3 regions of the Streptomyces sp. NPDC059909 genome follow, and region 2 is predicted to be linked to each of the others. Evidence: riboswitches for the same ligand, from Rfam matches in the RefSeq annotation. Region 2 holds a riboswitch; each other region holds the start of a gene.
What was found. A riboswitch is a leader RNA that binds a small molecule or an ion and turns the genes downstream of it on or off. The one in region 2 is predicted to bind thiamine pyrophosphate.
Positions count from the first base shown of each region.

Region 1: linked by a shared signal. The riboswitch ahead of thiC (phosphomethylpyrimidine synthase ThiC) and the one ahead of thiO (glycine oxidase ThiO) in region 2 are both predicted to bind thiamine pyrophosphate.
Region 3: linked by a shared signal. The riboswitch ahead of ACFV9O_RS04795 (thiamine ABC transporter substrate binding subunit) and the one ahead of thiO (glycine oxidase ThiO) in region 2 are both predicted to bind thiamine pyrophosphate.

Region 1 is NZ_JBHWKX010000001.1:118,058-124,985, forward strand. Features, by position in the region: gene ACFV9O_RS00585 (PP2C family protein-serine/threonine phosphatase) at 481-1,722, shown strand; gene thiC (phosphomethylpyrimidine synthase ThiC) at 2,086-3,885, opposite strand; TPP riboswitch at 3,879-4,011, opposite strand; gene ACFV9O_RS00595 (YibE/F family protein) at 4,083-5,447, shown strand; gene ACFV9O_RS00600 (SsgA family sporulation/cell division regulator) at 5,450-5,884, opposite strand; gene ACFV9O_RS00605 (IclR family transcriptional regulator) at 5,982-6,707, opposite strand.
Region 2 is NZ_JBHWKX010000026.1:9,309-16,236, forward strand. Features, by position in the region: gene ACFV9O_RS19130 (hypothetical protein) at 1-159, opposite strand, end outside; gene metF (methylenetetrahydrofolate reductase [NAD(P)H]) at 210-1,127, opposite strand; gene thiE (thiamine phosphate synthase) at 1,198-1,854, opposite strand; gene ACFV9O_RS19145 (Rv2175c family DNA-binding protein) at 2,010-2,375, opposite strand; gene ACFV9O_RS19150 (NAD(P)/FAD-dependent oxidoreductase) at 2,419-3,648, opposite strand; gene ACFV9O_RS19155 (hypothetical protein) at 3,677-4,018, opposite strand; TPP riboswitch at 4,071-4,184, shown strand; gene thiO (glycine oxidase ThiO) at 4,181-5,389, shown strand; gene thiS (sulfur carrier protein ThiS) at 5,386-5,598, shown strand; gene ACFV9O_RS19170 (thiazole synthase) at 5,607-6,401, shown strand; gene pknB (Stk1 family PASTA domain-containing Ser/Thr kinase) at 6,729-6,928, shown strand, end outside.
Region 3 is NZ_JBHWKX010000003.1:236,586-243,513, reverse strand. Features, by position in the region: gene ACFV9O_RS04800 (ABC transporter permease) at 1-1,474, opposite strand, end outside; gene ACFV9O_RS04795 (thiamine ABC transporter substrate binding subunit) at 1,549-2,649, opposite strand; TPP riboswitch at 2,732-2,842, opposite strand; gene rlmN (23S rRNA (adenine(2503)-C(2))-methyltransferase RlmN) at 2,873-3,979, opposite strand; gene ACFV9O_RS04785 (DUF6233 domain-containing protein) at 4,249-4,590, shown strand; gene ACFV9O_RS04780 (hypothetical protein) at 4,632-4,829, shown strand; gene ACFV9O_RS04775 (phosphatidate cytidylyltransferase) at 5,062-6,213, opposite strand; gene frr (ribosome recycling factor) at 6,213-6,770, opposite strand.

The sequences.
Region 1 (6,928 bases), on a different contig from region 2:
CGCCGGGCCTCTCCCAGCAGTCGCCTGCGAACCGTTGTAGGCGAATGACGAAGAAGCGTCTGGGGACGAGGACCTTTCACAGAGTGGACTGCGGCGCCTCTGGTCGCGCCTTTGCGCGACGACGGCCCGGCATTCCAGACGTGCCGGCATCGGCCTGTCCGAGATCTACGCGTTCATGGACCGGGCCATCGACGAGCAGTTAAAGAGTCCCTTCTGCCGGAAAAGCGGCATAGGCATAGCATGGTGAGTGGGCCGGTGCACTCTCACGTGCAACCGACCCGGAAGGGCGGCCCCGGTGTGTATACACCGGGGCCGTTGCGCACGGTCGGCGCGACGGCAGGGAACGAGCGAGTCGCGGTGCGTCCAGCGGCCGAGCAAGCCACCGAAGCCGGCACCAGGCTGCGCGGTGACCGACTCGTTGGGGACAGCCGGCTCAGCAGGTGAGGGTGAAATCAGGCTGGTGGGTGAAAGGGCACGGCTATGGCGGAGGGTGATCAGCAGTCCGGCAAGGGCGCGGTGGACCGGTCGGAAGGGTTCGGTGAGCGGCTGCTGGGGGTGCTGCTGGACCGGGCACACGAGATGCCGCCGCAGCTGATCGCCCCGCTGATCGCGGAAGAGGTGACCAGGGTCGGTGGCCGGGACATTTCGATCCTCCTGCAGGACTACGCACAGCTCCTGCTGGTGCCGCTGCCGGGCAGGGGGCTGACCGTCGGTGAGCCCGAGCCGATCGGTGACTCCCATGCCGGCACGGCCTTCCTGTACGCGACCACTGTCGAGGTACCGCAGGCCGACGGCGTCCGGATGTATCTACCGTTGCTGGACGGCAGCGACCAGGTGGGAGTGTTGACCCTCACCCTGGAGACCCTCGATGACGACGACCGGCGCCTGCTGCGCAGGCTCGCCGGCCTGATCGCCGACATGCTGGTCACCAAGCACAGCTACACCGACCAGTTCTTCCTCACCCGGCGCCGCGAACCCATGAGCGTGGCCGCGGAGATCCAGTGGTCCCTGCTGCCGCCGCTGGCGATGTCCGTCCCGCAGGTCGCGGTGGCCGGGATCCTGGAGCCCGCCTACAACGTCGCCGGCGACAGCTTCGACTACGCGCTCAACGACGACATCCTGCACGTGGCCGTGGTCGATGCGATGGGCCACGGCCTGAACGCCGCCACCATGGCCACTGTCGCCATCGGCGCCTACCGGCACTCCAGACGTGCCGGCATCGGCCTGTCCGAGATCTACGTGTTCATGGACCGGGCCATCGCCGAGCAGTTCGGGCCCGAACACTTCGTCACCGCGCAGATGATGCGCCTGAACATCACAACGGGCCACCTGCAGTGGGTCAACGCGGGACACCCCGCACCCCTGCTGATCCGCAACCACCAGGTCCTCCGGCAACTGGAAAGCCCGACCACCTTGCCGGTCGGCTTCGGAGGTGAAGAGCCCCAGATCAGCGAGCAGATCCTCCAACCCGGCGACCGGGTGCTGTGTTTCACCGACGGCCTGATCGAGGAGCATGAAGCCGGCGAAGAGCAGTTCGGCGAGGAACAACTCATCCACTGGGTCAACCGCATCGAGCACGCAGAGAAGGGGGTACGGGCGGTAGTGCGATCGCTCTCCCACACACTGAAGGAGGAACGGGGCGGGAGCACCAGTGACGACGCGACCCTCTTCCTGATCGAGTGGCGCGGGGGCGCCGCCGACCACCTCGCCGTCCTGGAGTGAGCCGATAGCCGCCCCATCGTTGACGGAGCCGAAGCGCGCAGGCCTGCGGCCCGGCCGCACCGAACCGGTCCTCAGAGCCGTGCTGACCGGAACGTGCGAGGGACACAGGCCCAACTCGCCGAACGATCGGAGCGAGGCACTTTCGTCGTGCCTGGCTTGATCGGACGGTTCATGGACGGTGACCTGGAGCTCGGCGACTTCTTCCGGTCCCGCGAACACGTCGACCGGCGACGGTGACCGGTGGCGCAGTCCAAGGCCGCCGCCCGGGCCGTGCCACCAGGACTTGTCCTGCCGCAGCGCGGTTCGTGAGAGACGACAGCGTCCCCCGGAGCGTATACCGGGGGGCGCTGAGACGTCAGAAGATCAGTCCGCAATGGGCAGGTAGACGCGGTGGCCCGCCTCCGCGAACTCCTTCGACTTGGCGAGCATGCCCGCTTCAACGTCATCGTCGCTGGTCACAGCGAGATCCGGGGCGAACTGCTCTGTGATGCTTCTGCTGATCTTCATCGAGCAGAACTTCGGCCCGCACATCGAGCAGAAATGCGCGGTCTTCGCCGGCTCCGCCGGCAGCGTCTCGTCGTGGAACTCCCGTGCCGTGTCCGGGTCCAGGGCCAGATTGAACTGGTCCTCCCAGCGGAACTCGAAGCGCGCGTCGGAGAGGGCGTCGTCCCACTCCTGCGCACCCGGGTGCCCCTTGGCGAGATCGGCCGCATGTGCGGCGATCTTGTAGGTGATGACGCCGGTCTTGACGTCGTCCCGGTTCGGCAGGCCCAGGTGCTCCTTGGGCGTGACGTAGCAGAGCATCGCCGTACCCCACCAGGCGATCATGGCGGCACCGATGCCGGAGGTGATGTGGTCGTACGCGGGCGCCACATCGGTCGTCAGGGGGCCCAGCGTGTAGAAGGGCGCCTCTTCGCAGATCTCCTGCTGGAGGTCGATGTTCTCCTTGATCTTGTGCATCGGGACGTGTCCCGGGCCCTCGATCATCGTCTGTACGTTGTGACGCTTGGCGATCGTGTTGAGTTCCCCGAGGGTCCTCAACTCGGCGAACTGCGCCTCGTCGTTGGCGTCCGCGATCGACCCGGGCCGCAGGCCGTCGCCGAGCGAGTACGTGACGTCGTACGCCGCGAGGATCTCGCAGAGCTCCTCGAAGTTCTCGTACAGGAACGACTCCTTGTGGTGCGCGAGGCACCAGGCGGCCATGATCGAGCCGCCGCGCGAGACAATGCCGGTCTTGCGGCGGGCCGTGAGCGGCACGTACCGCAGCAGCACGCCCGCGTGGACCGTCATGTAGTCGACGCCCTGCTCGGCCTGCTCGATGACGGTGTCCTTGTAGATCTCCCAGGTCAGCTCCTCGGCCTTGCCGTCGACCTTCTCGAGCGCCTGGTAGAGCGGCACGGTGCCGATGGGCACGGGGGAGTTGCGCAGCACCCACTCGCGGGTGGTGTGGATGTTGCGGCCGGTGGAGAGGTCCATGACCGTGTCGGCGCCCCAGCGGGTCGCCCAGGTCATCTTCTCCACCTCCTCCTCGATGGAGGAGGTCACAGCGGAGTTGCCGATGTTGGCGTTGACCTTCACCAGGAACCGCTTGCCGATGATCATCGGCTCGATCTCTGGATGGTTGACGTTCGCCGGCAGGACCGCGCGGCCGGCGGCGATCTCCTCGCGCACGACCTCGGGGGAGACGTTCTCCCGGATCGCCACGTACTCCATCTCCGGTGTGATCTCGCCACGGCGGGCGTACGCGAGCTGCGTCACCGCCTGGCCGCCGCGGCCCCGGCGGGGCTGGCGCGGGCGGCCGGGGAAGACGGCGTCGAGGTTGCGGAGCCCGCCGCGGGGCGAGGTGTGCTTGATCCCGTCGTCCTCGGGGCGGACGGGACGGCCGGCGTACTCCTCGGTGTCGCCGCGACCGATGATCCAGTTCTCCCGCAGCGGCGGCAGTCCGCGGCGGACGTCGGTCTCGACCTGTGGGTCGGTGTACGGCCCGGACGTGTCGTACAGGGTCACGTCCTTGCCGTTGGTGAGGTGCACTTGGCGGACCGGCACCCGGATGTCGGGGCGGGAGCCCTCGACGTATCCCTTGTGCCAGCCGATGGACTTCCCGCCCTCGTTCTCGCCCTCGTTCGAGCCGGAGGCAGGCGTGCGTGTGTCCTCAATGGTCATCGTGACCTACTCCCTACGCCGGCATTACCCGGTAACAGGTTCGGCGGTCGGCGCAGCTGTCCCGTACGGATCTACGGAGGTCAGCGCCCTCTCAGCCCGGTGCTCCGAGCTCCCGCGTGTGCAAAGGTGTCACCACGCTAGCGCCCCATCGGGCGTGCTGAACAGTGGGCCCTTGCCGTTCTTGCGATGATCGGGCGGTGACTTCCTCGCAGCAGACGCCCGAACCCCACGGCCCCGCGAACGGCAAGGCGGCCGATCACGCCCATGGCCACACGCACAGCCACGGGCCTGCCGAGCCCGTTTCGAGGCACCTCCGGCGGGTCATCGCCGCGGTGCTGATTCCTTTCGCCACCGCGGTTCTGGCCGGACTCGTGGTGCTCTGGCCGGGCGGCGTCCCGGGCCACGAGCGCACCGGAGTCGGTTTCGACCGGCAGACCGAGGACGGGCGGGTGGTGAAGGTCGAGCAGGTCGACTGCAAGGACGTGAACGCCGCGCAGGTGCCGCCGACCGGCGACACCTCGACCCCCGAAGGACGCGAAGCGGTCAGTTCCCAGCAAGGAACGTGCGCGAGAGCGACGGTCGAGGTCACGACCGGTGAGAACAAGGGCCGTACGTTCATCGAGATCGTGCAGCCGGACGCTCCTCGGCAACTGCACCAGGGGCAGGGCGTGGTGGTGGCGTACGCGCCCGACGCCCCGCGCGATCTCCAGTACTCGGTCGCCGATGTGGACCGGCAGTTCCCGATGGCACTGCTCGCAGGGATCTTCGCGCTCGTGGTCGTCGTGGTGGGACGGATGCGCGGGGTGGCGGCCCTGATCGCGCTCGCCATCAGCTTCGCCATCCTGACGCTGTTCATTCTCCCCGCGATCCTGCAGGGCTCGAATCCCCTGATCGTGGCGGTGGTCGGGGCGAGTGCGATCATGCTGATCGCGCTCTACATGTGCCATGGCCTGTCGGCCCGTACCTCGGTCGCGGTGCTCGGGACGCTCATCTCGCTGCTGCTGATCGGGCTGCTCGGCTCGCTCTTCATCGGCTGGGCGTCCCTGAGCGGGAACACGGACGACAACACCGGCCTGATCCACGGCCTGTATCCGAACATCGACATGTCCGGTCTGCTGCTGGCAGGCGTGATCATCGGTTCGCTCGGTGTGCTCGACGATGTGACGGTGACCCAGACGTCGGCGGTCTGGGAGCTGCACCAGGCGGATCCGACGATGGGCCCGCGCCGCCTCTACCAGTCCGCCATCCGCATCGGCCGGGACCACATCGCCTCGGTCGTCAACACGCTCGTACTGGCTTACGCGGGTGCGTCGTTGCCCCTCCTCCTGCTGTTCTCGGTGGCGCAGTCCGGCGTGGGGACGGTCGCCAACAGCGAGCTGGTGGCGGAGGAGATCGTACGGACGCTGATCGGCTCGATCGGCCTGGTCGCGTCGGTGCCGGTCACCACGGCGCTGGCGGCCCTGGTCGTCTCTGCCGACCGGCCGGCGGGCACTGCCGCTGCCGGTGCGGGTAACGGCAGGTCCGTGGTACGCGGCGGGAGGGGCCGCCGCCGCAAGAGGTGACCTCAGCCGGCGTTCTCCTCCGCGAGGATGCGCCCGAGCGCCGCCTCCAGATGGTCCTCGAAGTCACCGAGGGTGCGCTCCTGCCCCAGCGGTACGAGCTTGTCCGTACGGTCGAGGAAGGCCACGAGGGGTGAAGCGCTCACCCTGAACATCGCCCGGTCGCTGCCGACCTGGAGCCGGATGGACACGTCGGACAGCCCTTCGGGTGCGGTGGGCGCGATGTGCACATCACCGTCGCCACTGGGCCCGTTGATGCCGTCGATGAGCAGCTCCCGGCCGAAGGCCCAGGTCACTGGCGCGTCACCGGGCAGGTGAAAGGTCATCCGAACCGCGTATGGATCCTCCGTCTCATACCGGAGTTCCACCGGGATCCGGAACGAGAGCTCCTCGGAGACCAGGAAGCTCATCAGGACCTCGGCCTGAACCGACTCGCGCATCATGTACCCCGCAGTAGATGAAAACGGCCAGGAATGATCCCCTTGGCCTCTTGCCCATCGTCCAGCACCCCGCCAGCAGATCACAAGGAGTAATTTTTCAGATACTGATAGAGAAGGCGAACGAGCTGAACAGGCTACCCATCCCGCTGCGCAACTGCTCAACTGCGGGCAGCAATCGGGCTTCCTGATGAAGGGGAAGAGAAATCGCCATGGTGGCGGCCATGGAACCCACCGTGATCGGAATAGCCGCGCAGACCGTGCCGAGTGCATATTCCTGGCGCTCGACGACGGGTTGCATCCGGCCCGTGCCGCCGAGCCGCTCCAGCAGCGCCCGCCGGTCGCGGACCGTATAGGGCGTGATCGTCTGTACGGGATGGCGGTCGAGGTGGTCCTCGCGGGCTTTCTCGTCGAGCTGGCTCAGCAGACACTGGCCGATCGCATGGGCGTGGCCCGTCTCGCGGAAGTCGGCCCATTCGTCCACGGCGGGTGCGTACGGAGTGTCCGAGACGGCGGCGAGTTCGATCTCGCCCTCCCGGTAGAGAGCGAAGTAGACGGGCACGCCGATCGCGTCCCGCCAGTGGGCCAGCGAGTCCTCGATCTTGCTGCGACGATTCTGCATCGCTCCGCCGCCGGCCAGCCGCACGGCCGCTTCACCCAGGACGAACACGCCCTTGTCGCGACGGAGATAGCCCTCATGGGTCAGCGTCCGCAGCAGGTGGTACGCGGTGGGGAGCGGGAGGCCCGCTTCACGCGCCAGCTGCTTGGCGGGGGCTCCGGCCGTGTGGGAGCCCACGGCCTCCAGCAGTCTCAGCGCCCGCTGCACCGAGCCGATCAGCGTGGGTGCAGGGGCGGATGCGGGCGTGGGTGCAGGGGCGGATGCCGGCGTTGGCGCGGGTGCGGGTGCGGGTGCCGGTGCGGATGCAGGTGGCGCGGGTGCAGGTACTCGTGCAGCAGGTGCAGGAGCCGTAGCTGTAGCCAAAGGTCACCCCCAGGCGTGGTGACGGGCGGCATGCCCGCCCGCGGGGGCCGCCCCCGCGCGTCCGC
Region 2 (6,928 bases):
CACGATCACGTTCGGCATCAGCACACCGAGGACGACACCGAGGAATCCGGCGAACGCGAGCAGCCGCCAGCGCAGCCGCGCCTTGTACTGCAGCAGCACCTCGCCGAGCAGCCACAGCGCGACAATGCCGAACGCGATGTAGAGCACCGTCCAGCCCATGCCCGCCCCTCTCATCGGCCGCCGCCGGGGGTAGTGGCGGGTGTGGCCGGTTACGACTGCTCGTGCAGTCCGAGATTCTCGTAGATTTCGAGAGTCGCCGTGGAGTTGTTGAGCGTAATGAAGTGCAACCCGGGGACACCCTCGGAGAGCAGCCGTGCGCAGAACTCCGTCGCGAACTCGATGCCAATGGAGCGTACAGCGGCTGGGTCGTCGCCGACCGCGCGGATCCGTTCTTCCAGCTCCGGCGGCAAGGACGCGTTGCTGAGCTGGCTGAAGCGTTCGATCTGCTTCACGCTGGTGACGGGCATGATCTCGGGAATGATCGGGGTCGCGCAGCCGGTCTCGGCAACCCGGTCACGAAGCCGCAGATAGTCCTCCGGGCGGAAGAACATCTGGGTGATCGCATAGTCGGCACCGGCCCGGCATTTGTCCACGAAGTACTGGATGTCCGTGTCCCAGTCGGTCGACCGGGGGTGCATTTCGGGGAAAGCCGCGACACCGACACAGAAGTCCCCGGAGTCCTTGATCAGCCGGACGAGGTCGGCCGCGTACGTCACGCCGTCCGGGTGCTTGACCCACTCGCCCATCGGGTCGCCGGGCGGGTCGCCGCGGAGCGCCAGGATGTTCCTGATCCCGGCGTCGGCGAACTGACCGATCATGTTCCGCAGCTCGGCGACGGAGTGGTCGACCGCCGTGAGGTGTGCGACCGGCGTCAGGGTGGTGTCGGCAGCGATCTTCTGGGTGGCCCTGACCGTGCCTTCCCGGGTGGAACCGCCCGCGCCGTACGTCACGGAGACGAAGCTCGGGCCCACGGCCTCGACCCGGCGCAGCGCGTTCCAGAGGTTCCGCTCGCCCTTCTCGGTCTTGGGCGCCCAGAACTCGAAGGAGTACGACGCCTTGCCGGTCGCGAGCATCTCGCGCACCGTGCGTGCGCGATCTGTCCGGGTGGAAGCTGTGCCGAGGGCCATGTTCGCAGGTTATCCAGGGCCTAGGGGCTGCCCAACCGGTGTCCACCCATCGGACACCCGCTGTTCGCCATCAGCCCTTGTCGGCGTACGCCCGTATCCGCTTGCTGAGATCGGCGGTGGCGGCGGCCGGATCGTCCGCCTCGGTGATCGCCCGGACGACGACGACACGGCGGGCTCCGGCGTCCAGCACCTGGTCGAGATTGCCCGCGTCGATCCCGCCGATCGCGAACCAGGGGCGGTCCTGCAGCAGCGAGGCCGCGTACCGCACGAGGTCGAGTCCCGGGGCGTGGCGGCCCGGCTTGGTGGGGGTGGGCCAGCAGGGCCCGGTGCAGTAGTAGTCCACTCCGGGCTCGACGGCGGCCGCGGCGGCCTCGGCCTCCGCGTGCGTGGAGCGGCCGATGAGCACCTCGTCGCCGAGGATCGCCCGCGCGGCCGGGACCGGCAGGTCGCCCTGGCCCAGATGCAGCACGTCGGAGCCGATGGCATGGGCGACATCGGCCCGGTCGTTCACCGCGAGAAGCTTTCCGTGGCGGCGGCAGGCATCGGCGAACACGGCGAGGTGCTCCAGCTCCTCGCCGGCCTCCATGCCCTTGTCGCGCAGCTGCACGATATCCACACCGGAGGAGAGCACGGCGTCCAGGAACGCGGGGAGGTCCCCCTGCCGCTTGCGGGCGTCCGTGCACAGATAGAGCCGGGCGTCGGACAGGCGCGCGCGAAGCATGGACATGAGGTGCTCCCCCCGTGGGGACCGGCCGTCGCCCGGCCGGTCGTGACTGGTTCCGCCGGTGTACGGGACCGGGGGCGAAGCTGCGGGCGCATGCCCGCCCCGGTCCCGCACACCAGGCTTCCCGTGGTGTGGTGATGGGTGGTGTCGTCAGGACGTCAGACGGCGAGCGCCTGGGCCCGGCGCTTCACCTCCGTGCCGCGATTCTCGCTGAGCGCGTCCGCAGGGGTGCCCGGCAGGGTCGGGTCCGGCGTGAACAGCCACTCCAGCATCTCTTCGTCGGTGAAGCCGTCGTCCCTCAGGAGCGTCAGGGTCCCGCTGAGGCCCTTGACCACCTTGTCGCCCTTGATGAAGGCGGCCGGCACCTGAAGCGTCCGGTTCTCACCGCGGCGTACGGCGATCAGCTGGCCCTCCTTGACCAGCTGCCGCACCCGCGTCACCTCGACATCGAGCTTTTCCGCGATGTCAGGCAGGTGGAGCCAGGCGGGGACGAGAGCATCGATCTTTGCGTCAATCTCGGTCACGGGACAAGCGTGCCATCCCGGACTGACAGTCGGTAGCCGGACCCTAGAGTGCTGCGGCCTTCAGAGGGACACCGGGGTCCCCCGCACGCTCCGGATCGAGCCGTGCGCCCGCCTCGATGAGCCGGCGCCCCTGGGCCAGGTCCCGGGGCCTGCCGACCGCGAGCAGGGCGACCAGCACCCCGTCCCGCAGCCACAGCACCGACCAGGTGGAACCTGCGGCCGGGTCGCCCCGCCATACGAGTGTCCCGGCGCCCGTGTGATGCCCCGCGTACTGCACGAAGCGGCCGAACTGCTCGGACCAGAAGTAGGGCACCGGGTCGTAGATCTGCGGCGGTTCCCCCGTGTCGCCGCCGACGACGTTCGCGGCGACCGTGCGCGGGCCCTGGAGCGCGTTGTCCCAGTGGTGGACGAGGAGCCGTTCGCCGTAGCGGCCCGACGGGAAGGAGGCGCAGTCGCCGACGGCGTACACATCGGGCAGCGACGTGCGCAGCCGTTCGTCGGCGGTGATCGAGCCGTCGGGGCCGATGGCGATGCCCGACCCCTCGAGCCAGTCGGTGGCGGGGCGTGCACCGATGCCGACGACGACGGCCCCGGCCGGCAGCCTGCGGCCGTCCGCGAGGACGACGGTGCCGGCCTCGACGCCCGCGACGCGCGCGCCGGTGAGGAGTTCCGCGCCGGCCTCCGCGTACCAGTCGGCCATCGGCGCGGTGACCTCGGCGGGCAGGGCGCCGGCGAGCGGCCGGTCGGCGGCCTCGACGACGGTGACGGCGCAGCCCGCCTCGCGGGCGGCGGTGGCGAATTCCGCGCCGATCCAGCCGGCGCCGACGACGACGATGTCGTGCTGCCGCTCCAGCACCGGACGCAGCCGTTCCGCGTCGTCGAGCGTGCGCAGCAGATGGACGCCCGGGACTCCCTCGATGCCGGGCAGCGTGATGGGCTCGGCGCCGGTGGCGATGACGAGGGTGTCGTACGGAACGGGCCCCGCCGGGGTGTCGAGCTCATGGGCGCCGGGGCGCAGGCCGCCGACCTCGCGGCCGAGCTGGAGGTCGATCCGGAGCGCGTCGAAGTCGACGTCTAGGGCGGAGCCCTCCGCCTTGCCGAGCAGGACGGCCTTGGAGAGCGGAGGGCGGTCGTACGGCTGGTGCGGCTCGGCGCCGATGAGGGTGATGGTGCCGGAGAAGCCCCGCTCGCGCAGGGCCACGGCGGTCTGGACGCCGGCCATGCCGGCCCCGACGATGACGACACGACGGCTCTGCGTTACCTGCTCGCTCACCCGGCCACCCTAACCATCTGGCGGATCGTCAGGAAGACTGCTGCTCCACCACGCTCGTGCCACTGCCTTCCTGGGACTCCCATTCCCAGGTCTCGTCCAGCCGCACCCGCCCGTCGGGCAGCTCGGTGACGGTGGAGACACAGTGCCCGGACGATGTCGTTCCGTCCTGCTTCAGCTGGACGTAGCGGAAGTCCAGCCGGTCGCCCTCGCGCGTGCCGACGAGATGGCCGCGGACCACGTCACCGCCCGCGTAGTCGGCCCAGATCCGGCCCTCCTCCTCGTGGTACGTGAACCGGGTCCGCGTACCGACCTGGCCCGGCGCCTGGTCGGCGACCGGGGAGAGGATGAGTCCGTCGAGCGAGCGGGCCACGGTGCGGGCTCCCTTACTGCGAGTTGGGGGCGGGGGTTAGGCTGGCCACCGTACTGCTACTCGCGGGAGCCCGGACGCACCGGGCTGAGAGGGAGGCTGAGGCGGCCTCCGACCGTACGAACCTGATCCGGGTCATGCCGGCGAAGGGAGGGTCTGGACGCCATGCATCCGCGTACGCGGCATTCACGTACGGCGCATTCACCGACAGGGCATTCACCGACAACGGCGGACGTCCTCGTCATCGGGGGCGGGATCATCGGCCTCGCAACCGCCTGGCGGGCGGCACAGCGTGGGCTGAGCACCGCGCTCGCCGACCCCGAACCGGGCGGCGGGGCCGCCCAGGTGGCGGCGGGCATGCTCGCGGCCGTCACGGAGCTCCACTACGGCGAGGAGACGCTCCTCGGCCTCAACCTGGCGTCCGCGCGGCGCTATCCCGACTTCGTCGCGGAGCTGGAGGAGGCGAGCGGACAGGACACCGGATATCGCCGGTGCGGGACGCTCGCCGTCGCGCTCGACGCGGACGACCGGGCGTATCTGCGCGAACTGCACGCGCTGCAGGGCCGCTCCGGGCTGGAGTCGCAGTGGCTGACCGGCCGGGAGTGCCGGCGTCTGGAGCCGATGCTCGCACCCGGCGTGCGCGGCGGGCTGCGGGTGGACGGCGACCACCAGATCGATCCGCGGCGACTGGCGAAGGCCCTGGTCGTGGCGTGCGAGCGGGTGGGCGTGACCTTCCTCCGCGAGCGGGCCGAGCGGCTGTCGGTGGTACGGGACCGGGCGGCCGGTGCCGTGCTCGACGGGGGCCGCGAAGTGGCCGCGGAACAGGTCGTGCTGGCCGCGGGCAGTCTGAGCGGCCGGCTGGGCGGCGTACCGGAGGAGGTGCTGCCGCCGGTCCGGCCGGTGAAGGGGCAGGTGCTGCGGCTGACCGTGCCGCGTCCGTACGCGCCGTTCCTGTCGCGGACGGTACGGGCCGTGGTGCGCGGCAGCCATGTCTATCTCGTACCGCGCGAGAACGGCGAGCTGGTGGTGGGCGCGACGAGCGAGGAGCTCGGCTGGGACACGACGGTCACGGCGGGCGGGGTGTACGAGCTGCTGCGCGACGCGCACGAGCTGGTCCCGGGCATCACCGAACTGCCGCTCACCGAGACGCGCGCGGGCCTGCGGCCGGGTTCGCCGGACAACGCGCCGCTGCTCGGACCGACGGAACTGCCCGGGCTGCTGCTGGCGACCGGGCACTACCGCAACGGCGTGCTGCTCACGCCGGTCACGGGCGAGGTGATGGCACACGCGCTGGTCACCGGGGAACTGCCGGAAGAAGCACGCCCCTTCACCCCTCGCCGCTTTTCTCCCGTACGTCAGGAGTTGTCCGCATGACCGGGTCCACGACCGTGTCCGTGAACGGAGAGCCGCGGGACATCGCGGCAGGGACCACGCTGGGTGCGCTGGTCGCGACGCTGACGGCGGCGCCGTCCGGGGTCGCGGCGGCCGTGAACGAGACCGTCGTCCCGCGGGGCGAGTGGTCCGGGACGCTGCTCGGCGACGGCGACCGGATCGAGGTCCTCACCGCGGTGCAGGGAGGGTGACCGGAGCCATGGCCGACGACCGTTTTGTGCTGGGCGGGGTGGAGTTCTCGTCCCGTCTGATCATGGGTACGGGCGGGGCGCCGAGCCTCGACGTACTCGAACGCGCGCTGATCGCGAGCGGTACGGAGCTCACGACGGTGGCGATGCGCCGCCTCGACCCGACCGTGCAGGGGTCCGTCCTGTCCGTGCTCAACCGGCTGGGCATCCAGGTCCTGCCGAACACGGCGGGCTGCTTCACCGCGGGCGAGGCCGTGCTGACCGCGCGGCTCGCGCGCGAGGCGCTCGGCACGCACTGGATCAAGCTGGAGGTCGTCGCGGACGAGCGCACGCTCCTGCCCGACCCGATCGAGCTGCTGGACGCGGCGGAGGTGCTGGTCGACGACGGCTTCACCGTGCTGCCGTACACGAACGACGACCCGGTGCTGGCGCGGAAGCTGGAGGAGGTGGGCTGCGCGGCGATCATGCCGCTGGGCTCGCCCATCGGGTCCGGGCTCGGGATCCGCAACCCGCACAACTTCCGGCTCATCGCCGAGCAGGCCACCGTCCCGGTGATCCTGGACGCGGGGGCGGGCACGGCGTCGGACGCGGCACTGGCGATGGAGCTGGGGTGTGCGGCGGTGATGCTCGCGTCCGCGGTGACGCGGGCCCAGGAGCCCGTCCTGATGGCCGAGGCGATGCGCCACGCGGTCGAGGCGGGCCGGCTGGCGCACCGGGCGGGGCGCATTCCCCGCCGGCACTTCGCGGAGGCGTCGTCCCCGGCGGAGGGCAGGGCGCTCCTGGACCCGGAGCGTCCGGCGTTCTGAGACCAGGCCCGCAGCCCGGGGCCGTCCCGGGTCCCGGGTCCGCGGTCCCGGCACCGCGGAGTGGGCCGGCATGCCCGTCCTGAAGCGCCGGACGGGCTCCGGAGGAGCGCCGGGGCGTAGGGGCAGTGCGTGGCGCGGGGGTCCGGGGGTGCAGCCCCCGCTACTGGGCCGGGGCCGCAGCCCCTGTTCGGGAAGGGGCGGGGAGGGAGAAAGCCCGCCGCCATGCGCCCTGCAACCGCAACCCCCGGGTCACGGGTCCGCTGCAGTACGGCGCCGGGCCCGACCCGATGGGGCCGGAGGTCCCGGCGCGGCTCGTAGACTCGCTGCGTGGATACGACGCTTCAGGACCCCCTCGTCGGGCAGCTGCTCGACGGCCGCTACCGCGTCGACGCGCGCATCGCCGTCGGCGGGATGGCCACGGTCTACCGGGCCGTGGACACCCGTCTCGACCGGGTGCTCGCCCTCAAGGTGATGCATCCGGCGCTCGCGACGGACGCGTCGTTCGTGGAGCGGTTCATCCGCGAGGC
Region 3 (6,928 bases), on a different contig from region 2:
GCGTGGGATTGTCCGGCCGGGCGATGAAGACGGTCGCCCCGAACTCACCGAGCGAGACGGCGAAGGCGAAGCCCGCGGCGACGAGCAGCGCCCGGCGCACCATCGGCAGATCGACCTCGCGCCACGCGCGCAGCGGCGACGCGCCCAGCACGGCCGCCGCCTCACGCAGCCGTGAGTCGACCGCCCGCAGCACGGGCAGCATGGTCCGCACCACGAACGGCACCCCGACCAGGGCCTGCGCGAGCGGCACCAGGATCCATGACGTGCGCAGGTCGAGCGGCGGCTCGTCGAGCGTGATGAGGAAGCCGAAGCCGACGGTGACGGCGGAGACGCCGAGCGGCAGCATCAGCAGCGCGTCGAAGCCCCGCACCAGCCGGCCGGCCTTGCGGGTGAGGGCCGCGGCCGCCAGTCCGCCGATCAGCAGGGCGATGGCGGTGGCGGCGAGCGCGTACTGCAGGGAGTTCCACACCGCCTCCAGCGGCGGTACGAGGAACGTGCCGCCGCTCGCCTCGGCGGACTGCAGGGCCTCGTAGAAGGCGAAGCCGTAGCCGCCGGCCCCGGCGCTCACGGCGAAGGAGCGCTCGACCAGCACACCGAGCGGCGCCAGGATCAGCAGGACGACGGTGGCCAGTACGGCCGCGAGCAGCGACCACTGGCCCGCTCCGCGCGGCCGGTGTGCGGTCAGCGCGGGATCGACGAGCTTCAGGGCGGTCTCGCGCCGGCGTACGGTCCACGCGTGCACAGCGAGGATCGCCATGACCGCAGCGAACTGAACCAGCGTCAGCACGGCGGCCGTCGACAGGTCGAGCCGGACGGCGGTCTGCCGGTAGATCTCGACCTCGACCGTGGAGTACGCGGGTCCGCCCAGGATCTGTACGACACCGAAGGAGGTGAAGGTGAAGAGGAACACCATCAGCGCGGCGGCGGCCACGGCCGGGGTCAGCGCGGGAAGGGTGACGCGCCGCCAGGCGGCGAACCGGCCCGCGCCGAGGACCCGTGCCGCCTCCTCCTGGCGCGGGTCGAACTGCGCCCACAGGCCGCCCACGGTCCTTACGACGACCGCGTAGTTGAAGAAGACATGGGCGAGGAGGATCGCCCAGACGGTCGTGTCGAGGCGTACGCCCCACAGCTCGTCGAGCAGTCCGCCGCGTCCCAGCAGCGCGAGGAAGGCGGTGCCGACGACCACGGTCGGCAGCACGAACGGCACGGTGACGACCGCGCGCAGCAGCTGCTTCCCGGGGAAGTCGAAGCGGGCGAAGACATATGCGCCGGGGAGCGCGAGCAGCAGCGTGAGCCCGGTGGAGGCGAGCGCCTGCCACGCCGTGAACCAGACGACGTCCAGCACGTCCGGCCGGCCGAGCACCTGGCCGATCCGGCCGAACTGCCAGACACCCTCCGCCGTGAGCCCGCGGCCGACGATCGCGGTCACGGGATAGGCGAAGAAGACCGCGAAGAACGCGACGGGCACGGCCATCAGGGCGAGCCGCGCCGCGTTCCCGCGGAGTGTGCTGCGTGCTTCGGGACGCCTGTCCGGGTCGGAACGCCTGGTTACTTCAGGACGAGCGAGGACCACGACTGGATCCACTGGTCACGGTTGTCGGCGATCTTCTTCGGCTCCATGGTCTGCGGCTTGTCGACCACGGCACCGAACTCGGTGAAGAGCTCGGGCACCTCGGCTTCGTTCACCACCGGGTTCACGAACATGTTGAGCGGCATGTCCTCCTGGAACTTCTTGCTGATCAGGAAGTCCAGCAGGGCCTTGCCGCCCGCCTCGTTCTTCGCACCCTTCAGCAGGCCCGCGGCCTCGGTCTGGCGGAAGCAGGTGCCGGTGGCGACACCGGTCGGCGCCTCCTTGGGCTGCGGCTTGGCGTAAAGCACCTCGACCGGCGGGCTGGAGGCGTACGAGACGACGAGCGGCCGGTCGCCCTTGGCCTCCTTGCCGCCCGCGGAGCCCGAGAACTCCTGGTTGTAGGCGAGTTCCCAGCTGTCGACGACCTTCACGCCGTTCGTCTTCAGCTTCTTCCAGTAGTCCTGCCAGCCCTCGTCGCCGTACGCGGCGGCCGTGCCGAGGAGGAAGCCGAGACCGGGTGACGAGCGCTCGGCGTTCTCGACCACCAGGAGGTTCTTGTAGACCGGCTTCGCCAGGTCGTCGAGGGTCTGCGGCGGGGCGAGCTTCTTGTCGGCGAAGTACGCCTTGTCGTAGTTGACGCAGATGTCGCCGGTGTCGACCGGCGTGACCCGGTGTTCGTCCTTGTCGAGCTGGACGGCAGCGGGGACCCGGTCCAGGCCCTTGGCCTCGTACGGCGTGAAGAGGCCGTTGTCGAGGGCCCGCGAGAGGGTGGTGTTGTCGACGCCGAAGAACACGTCGCCCTGCGGGGAGCCCTTGGTGAGGACCTCCTTGTTGAGGGCTTCGACGGCGTCACCGCTCTTCAGCACCTTGACCGTGTACCCGGTCTGCCGGGTGAACTCCTCGAGCACCGCCGGGGTGGCGTTGAACGAGTCGTGGCTGACGAGCGTCACGGTCTTCGACGCCTTGCCGGAGTCCGAGCCGGACGACGCGTCCGTCGACTCCCCGCCGCAGGCCGCGAGCGTGCTGATGCCGAGCGCGGCGGCCACGGCCGTGACCGTGATCTTCTTGGTGGTGCTCACTGACATGTCCTCCTGGGGGTGACCAGGAAGAGACGCGGCCCTGCCCGGGTCCCGTGAACGGGAGCCGGGCAGGGCGCAACAGCTTGAGTCTCGTCCGAACTTCCTACCCCGAATGACCGGGGCGAGGTTCAGAGGGTCTGCGGTCTGACGGTCACCGCACTCTCAGCGCTGTGGCGCTCCCCTGTCGGAATATGCAAATGTTCGAGCCCAGGTTACACGGGGGTCAGCGCTCGGAAGCCGCGAGCTGTCCGCATGCTCCGTCGATCTCCTGACCGCGTGTGTCCCGAACGGTCACGGGCACTCCGTGGGCGGCGATCGCCTCGACGAACGCCTTCTCGTCCTCCGGGCGGGAGGCCGTCCACTTCGATCCCGGCGTCGGGTTGAGCGGGATGAGGTTGACGTGCACCCGCTTGCCCTTGAGGAGCCGGCCGAGCAGGTCACCGCGCCACGCCTGGTCGTTGATGTCGCGGATCAGGGCGTACTCGATGGAGATCCGCCGGCCGGACTTCTCCGCGTACTCCCAGGCGGCGTCCAGCACCTCCCGCACCTTCCAGCGCGTGTTCACCGGCACGAGGGTGTCGCGCAGCTCGTCGTCCGGGGCGTGCAGGGAGACGGCGAGACGGCACTTGAAGCCCTCGTCGGCGAACCGGTGCATCGCCGGGACCAGACCCACGGTCGAGACGGTGATCCCGCGCTGCGAGATGCCGAGGCCGTCCGGCTCGGGGTCGGTGAGCCGGCGGATGGCGCCGACGACCCGCTTGTAGTTGGCGAGCGGCTCACCCATGCCCATGAAGACGATGTTGCTGAGCCGGGCGGGTCCGCCGGGGACCTCCCCGTCGCGCAGGGCCCGCATGCCGTCCACGATCTGGTGCACGATCTCGGCGGTCGAGAGATTGCGGTCCAGCCCCGCCTGACCGGTGGCGCAGAACGGGCAGTTCATGCCACAGCCGGCCTGCGAGGAGATGCACATCGTCACCCGGTCCGGGTAGCGCATCAGGACCGACTCGACGAGCGTCCCGTCGTGCAGCCGCCACAGCGTCTTGCGGGTCGTGTCCTCGTCACAGGAGATGTGCCGGACGACGGACATCAGATCGGGCAGCAACTCCGACGCGAGCCGCTCGCGCGCGGCCGCCGGGATGTCGGTCCACTGCGCGGGGTCGTGCGCGTACCGCGCGAAGTAGTGCTGCGACAACTGCTTGGCGCGGAACGGCTTCTCGCCGATCGCGGCGACGGCCTCCTTGCGCTCGGCGGGCGTGAGGTCGGCGAGGTGCCGCGGGGGCTTCTTGGCTCCGCGGGGGGCGACGAAAGTGAGTTCTCCGGGCTTGGGCATGGTTCATCCAGTGTCGCAGACGGAATCCGGTGACCTGCGGCCGCTGATATTGGGGGTGGGCGTCACCGGTCGTCGCAGGTGGCTGCCGGGCGCCCTCGGACGGCCCGGAGACGGCCCGGCAGGGTGAGCGTTCTGGCTGGCCAGAGCGGTAACGAGCGGTCCCGGGCCCGACCGGCTGCTGCGCCCGCGCCAGAACCTGTGAAGCGCAGCACCCCTCTCTCGGGAAGGACGTTGCCGCTCGGGCCCCATCCAGCCCTAGAATCGAACTTGTGTCCGAACAAGTGTCGCGCCTGGAACGCCTGCGCAGTGTCCGCCAGTGGCTGGCCTGGCAGCTGCGCCGCACTGACGAGACGATCGCGGATCTGGAGCGACAGGAGGTGGCGGCCGCACGTGCAGCGCGCACGCCGCCCCCGCCTCAACCTGGGTGGAAACTCGCGATGCGGCGAGCAGGCGGCACGTCCACCCCCGACGCCGTCCACACGAGCGACTGCGGCATGGCCGGCTGGCACACGAAGCCGCTGGCGCGCGAGCAGGCCCTCCGCGCCATCACCGAGGACGGCATCGCAGCGTGCCCGTACTGCCGCCCCGACACCGATCTCGGTGTGCTGTGAACGGTGACCCGTCGCAGCCTGATGACGCAGGCACTGCACCGATCCTCGTCCACCGCGCCACGGCCGCCGGCGGCCGCCGGGTGACAATCCGCACCCGGATCGTCGGCCTCGCCCACAGCGACGCCGACCTGATCGAGTTCCTGCGCCGCGCAGGCCTGCCGGACGCGTGGGAACTGCTGGACGACCCGCACTGGGTGGAATGGCAGGGCGGGCGACCGCACGACTACGGCACGGACTGACCCCTCCGGCGAACCGATCGGCCCTTGAAACGATCTCGTCGCCCTGGCTGAGGCCCGGTGGCCCCGAGGGTCGATCGGGTGTCGACGCACGCCGGGGCCGGGCGACGTGGTCGCTGAAAGGGCAATGGCCCGGGAACTGGAGAGTTCCCGGGCCATTGCTGGGCGGATCAGCCCTTACGACGAGGGGCCCGCCGCCCTGTGGCGACGAGCCCCTGCACCGGGAAGGACCAGCTCAGCCGGACCCTACGAACACGACGAACAGCAACCACACCACCGGCGCGGTCGGCAGCAGCGAGTCCAGCCGGTCCATGATCCCGCCGTGCCCCGGCAGCAGCGTGCCCATGTCCTTGATCCCGAGGTCCCGCTTGATCATCGACTCGCCGAGGTCGCCCAGGGTCGCGCTGACCGCGACCGCGAGGCCGAGCAGCACACCCTGCCACCAGGTGCCGCCGTCGATCAGCAGCGGCATGCAGAGCACGCCCGCCGCCATGCCGAACGTCACCGCTCCGACGAGGCCCTCGCGGGTCTTCCCGGGGCTGATGCGCGGCGCGAGCTTGTGCTTGCCGAAGCGCCAGCCGATCGCATAGGCGCCGGTGTCGCTGACCACGGTCAGCAGCAGGAAGGTGAACACGCGCTGCGGCCCGTCGTCGGCGGTGAGCATCATCGCGACGAACGTGGCGAGGAACGGTACGTAGAACGCGGCGAAGAGGCCTGCCGTGACGTCCTTGAGGTAGCCCTCGGGCGGTTCGGTCATGCGCCAGACCAGCACGGCCAGCGCGGTGAGCGCCATGGCGACCCACGCGCCCTCGGCGCCCCGGACGTAGCCGGCCACGACCATCGCCGCGCCGCCCACCGCGAGCGGCACCAGAGGGGCCTTGATGCCCTTGCGCTCGTCGAGCCGCGAGGTCAGCTCCCACAGGCCGACGACCACGGCGACGGCGATGACGCCGACGAACACCGCCTTGACGACGAAGAGAGATGCGATGATCACGGCGCCGAGCCCGACGCCGACGCCTATGGCGGCCCGCAGATCCCGGCCGGCGCGCTTCTTCTGCGGCGGCTGTGAGGGCTGCGGCGACTCCGGCGGCTCGGACGCCGCAGGCGGCGGAGGGGTGGGCATGGGCTCCTGCGGCATCTCGTCGCGGAACAGGGGGCCACTCCATCGAGCGGCCCCCCGGTCGCGGTCGTCGCGGTGATCGCGGTCTTCTGCGTCTCTACCTGCGTCGGGAACGTCCGGCTCCGGCACGATGGGCACGGGCCGAGTGTGCTGGGCGCCATGCTCATCGTAAGCGGGACCCGCCGGGGCGGCCCCCTGGTCGGGCGGCCCCCAGTGACCGGGGCTGTAACCCGCGCTCGGCGGGGCCCCCCAGGAAGAGTCGTTCATCAGACCTCGAGCAGCTCGGCTTCCTTGTGCTTGAGCAGCTCGTCCACCTGCGCCACGTACTTCGCGGTGGTGTCGTCGAGCTCCTTCTCCGCGCGACGGCCCTCGTCCTCGCCGACCTCGCCGTCCTTGATCAGCTTGTCGATGGCCTCCTTGGCCTTGCGGCGCACGGAGCGGATCGAGATCTTGGCGTCCTCGGCCTTGCCCTTGGCGACCTTGATGAACTCCTTGCGGCGCTCCTCGGTCAGCTCGGGGAACACCACCCGGATGATGTTGCCGTCGTTGCTCGGGTTGACGCCCAGGTCCGAGTCCCTGATCGCCTGCTCGATGTTGCGCAGCGCGCTCTTGTCGAACGGGGTCACCACGGCCATCCGCGGCTCGGGCACCGAGAACGAGGCGAGCTGGTTGATCGGCGTCAGCGCACCGTAGTAGTCGGCCACGATCTTGTTGAACATCGCCGGGTGCGCACGCCCGGTGCGGATCGCGGCGAAGTCCTCCTTGGCGACCACGACGGCCTTCTCCATCTTCTCCTCGGCCTCGAGGAGGGTCTCTTCGATCACCACTTGCTCCTGCGTGTCTTGAGTAGGCCCGGCGTGTACGCGTGTCGGTCAGCTTGGCGCTTGCGAGTCCACGTGACGAATACGAGTACGAGGCCGGCGAATCTTGGCGGCGCGTTCCCCTGCACGGTGTCCGACCGGCAGGGCTTTGTCCATCCCCA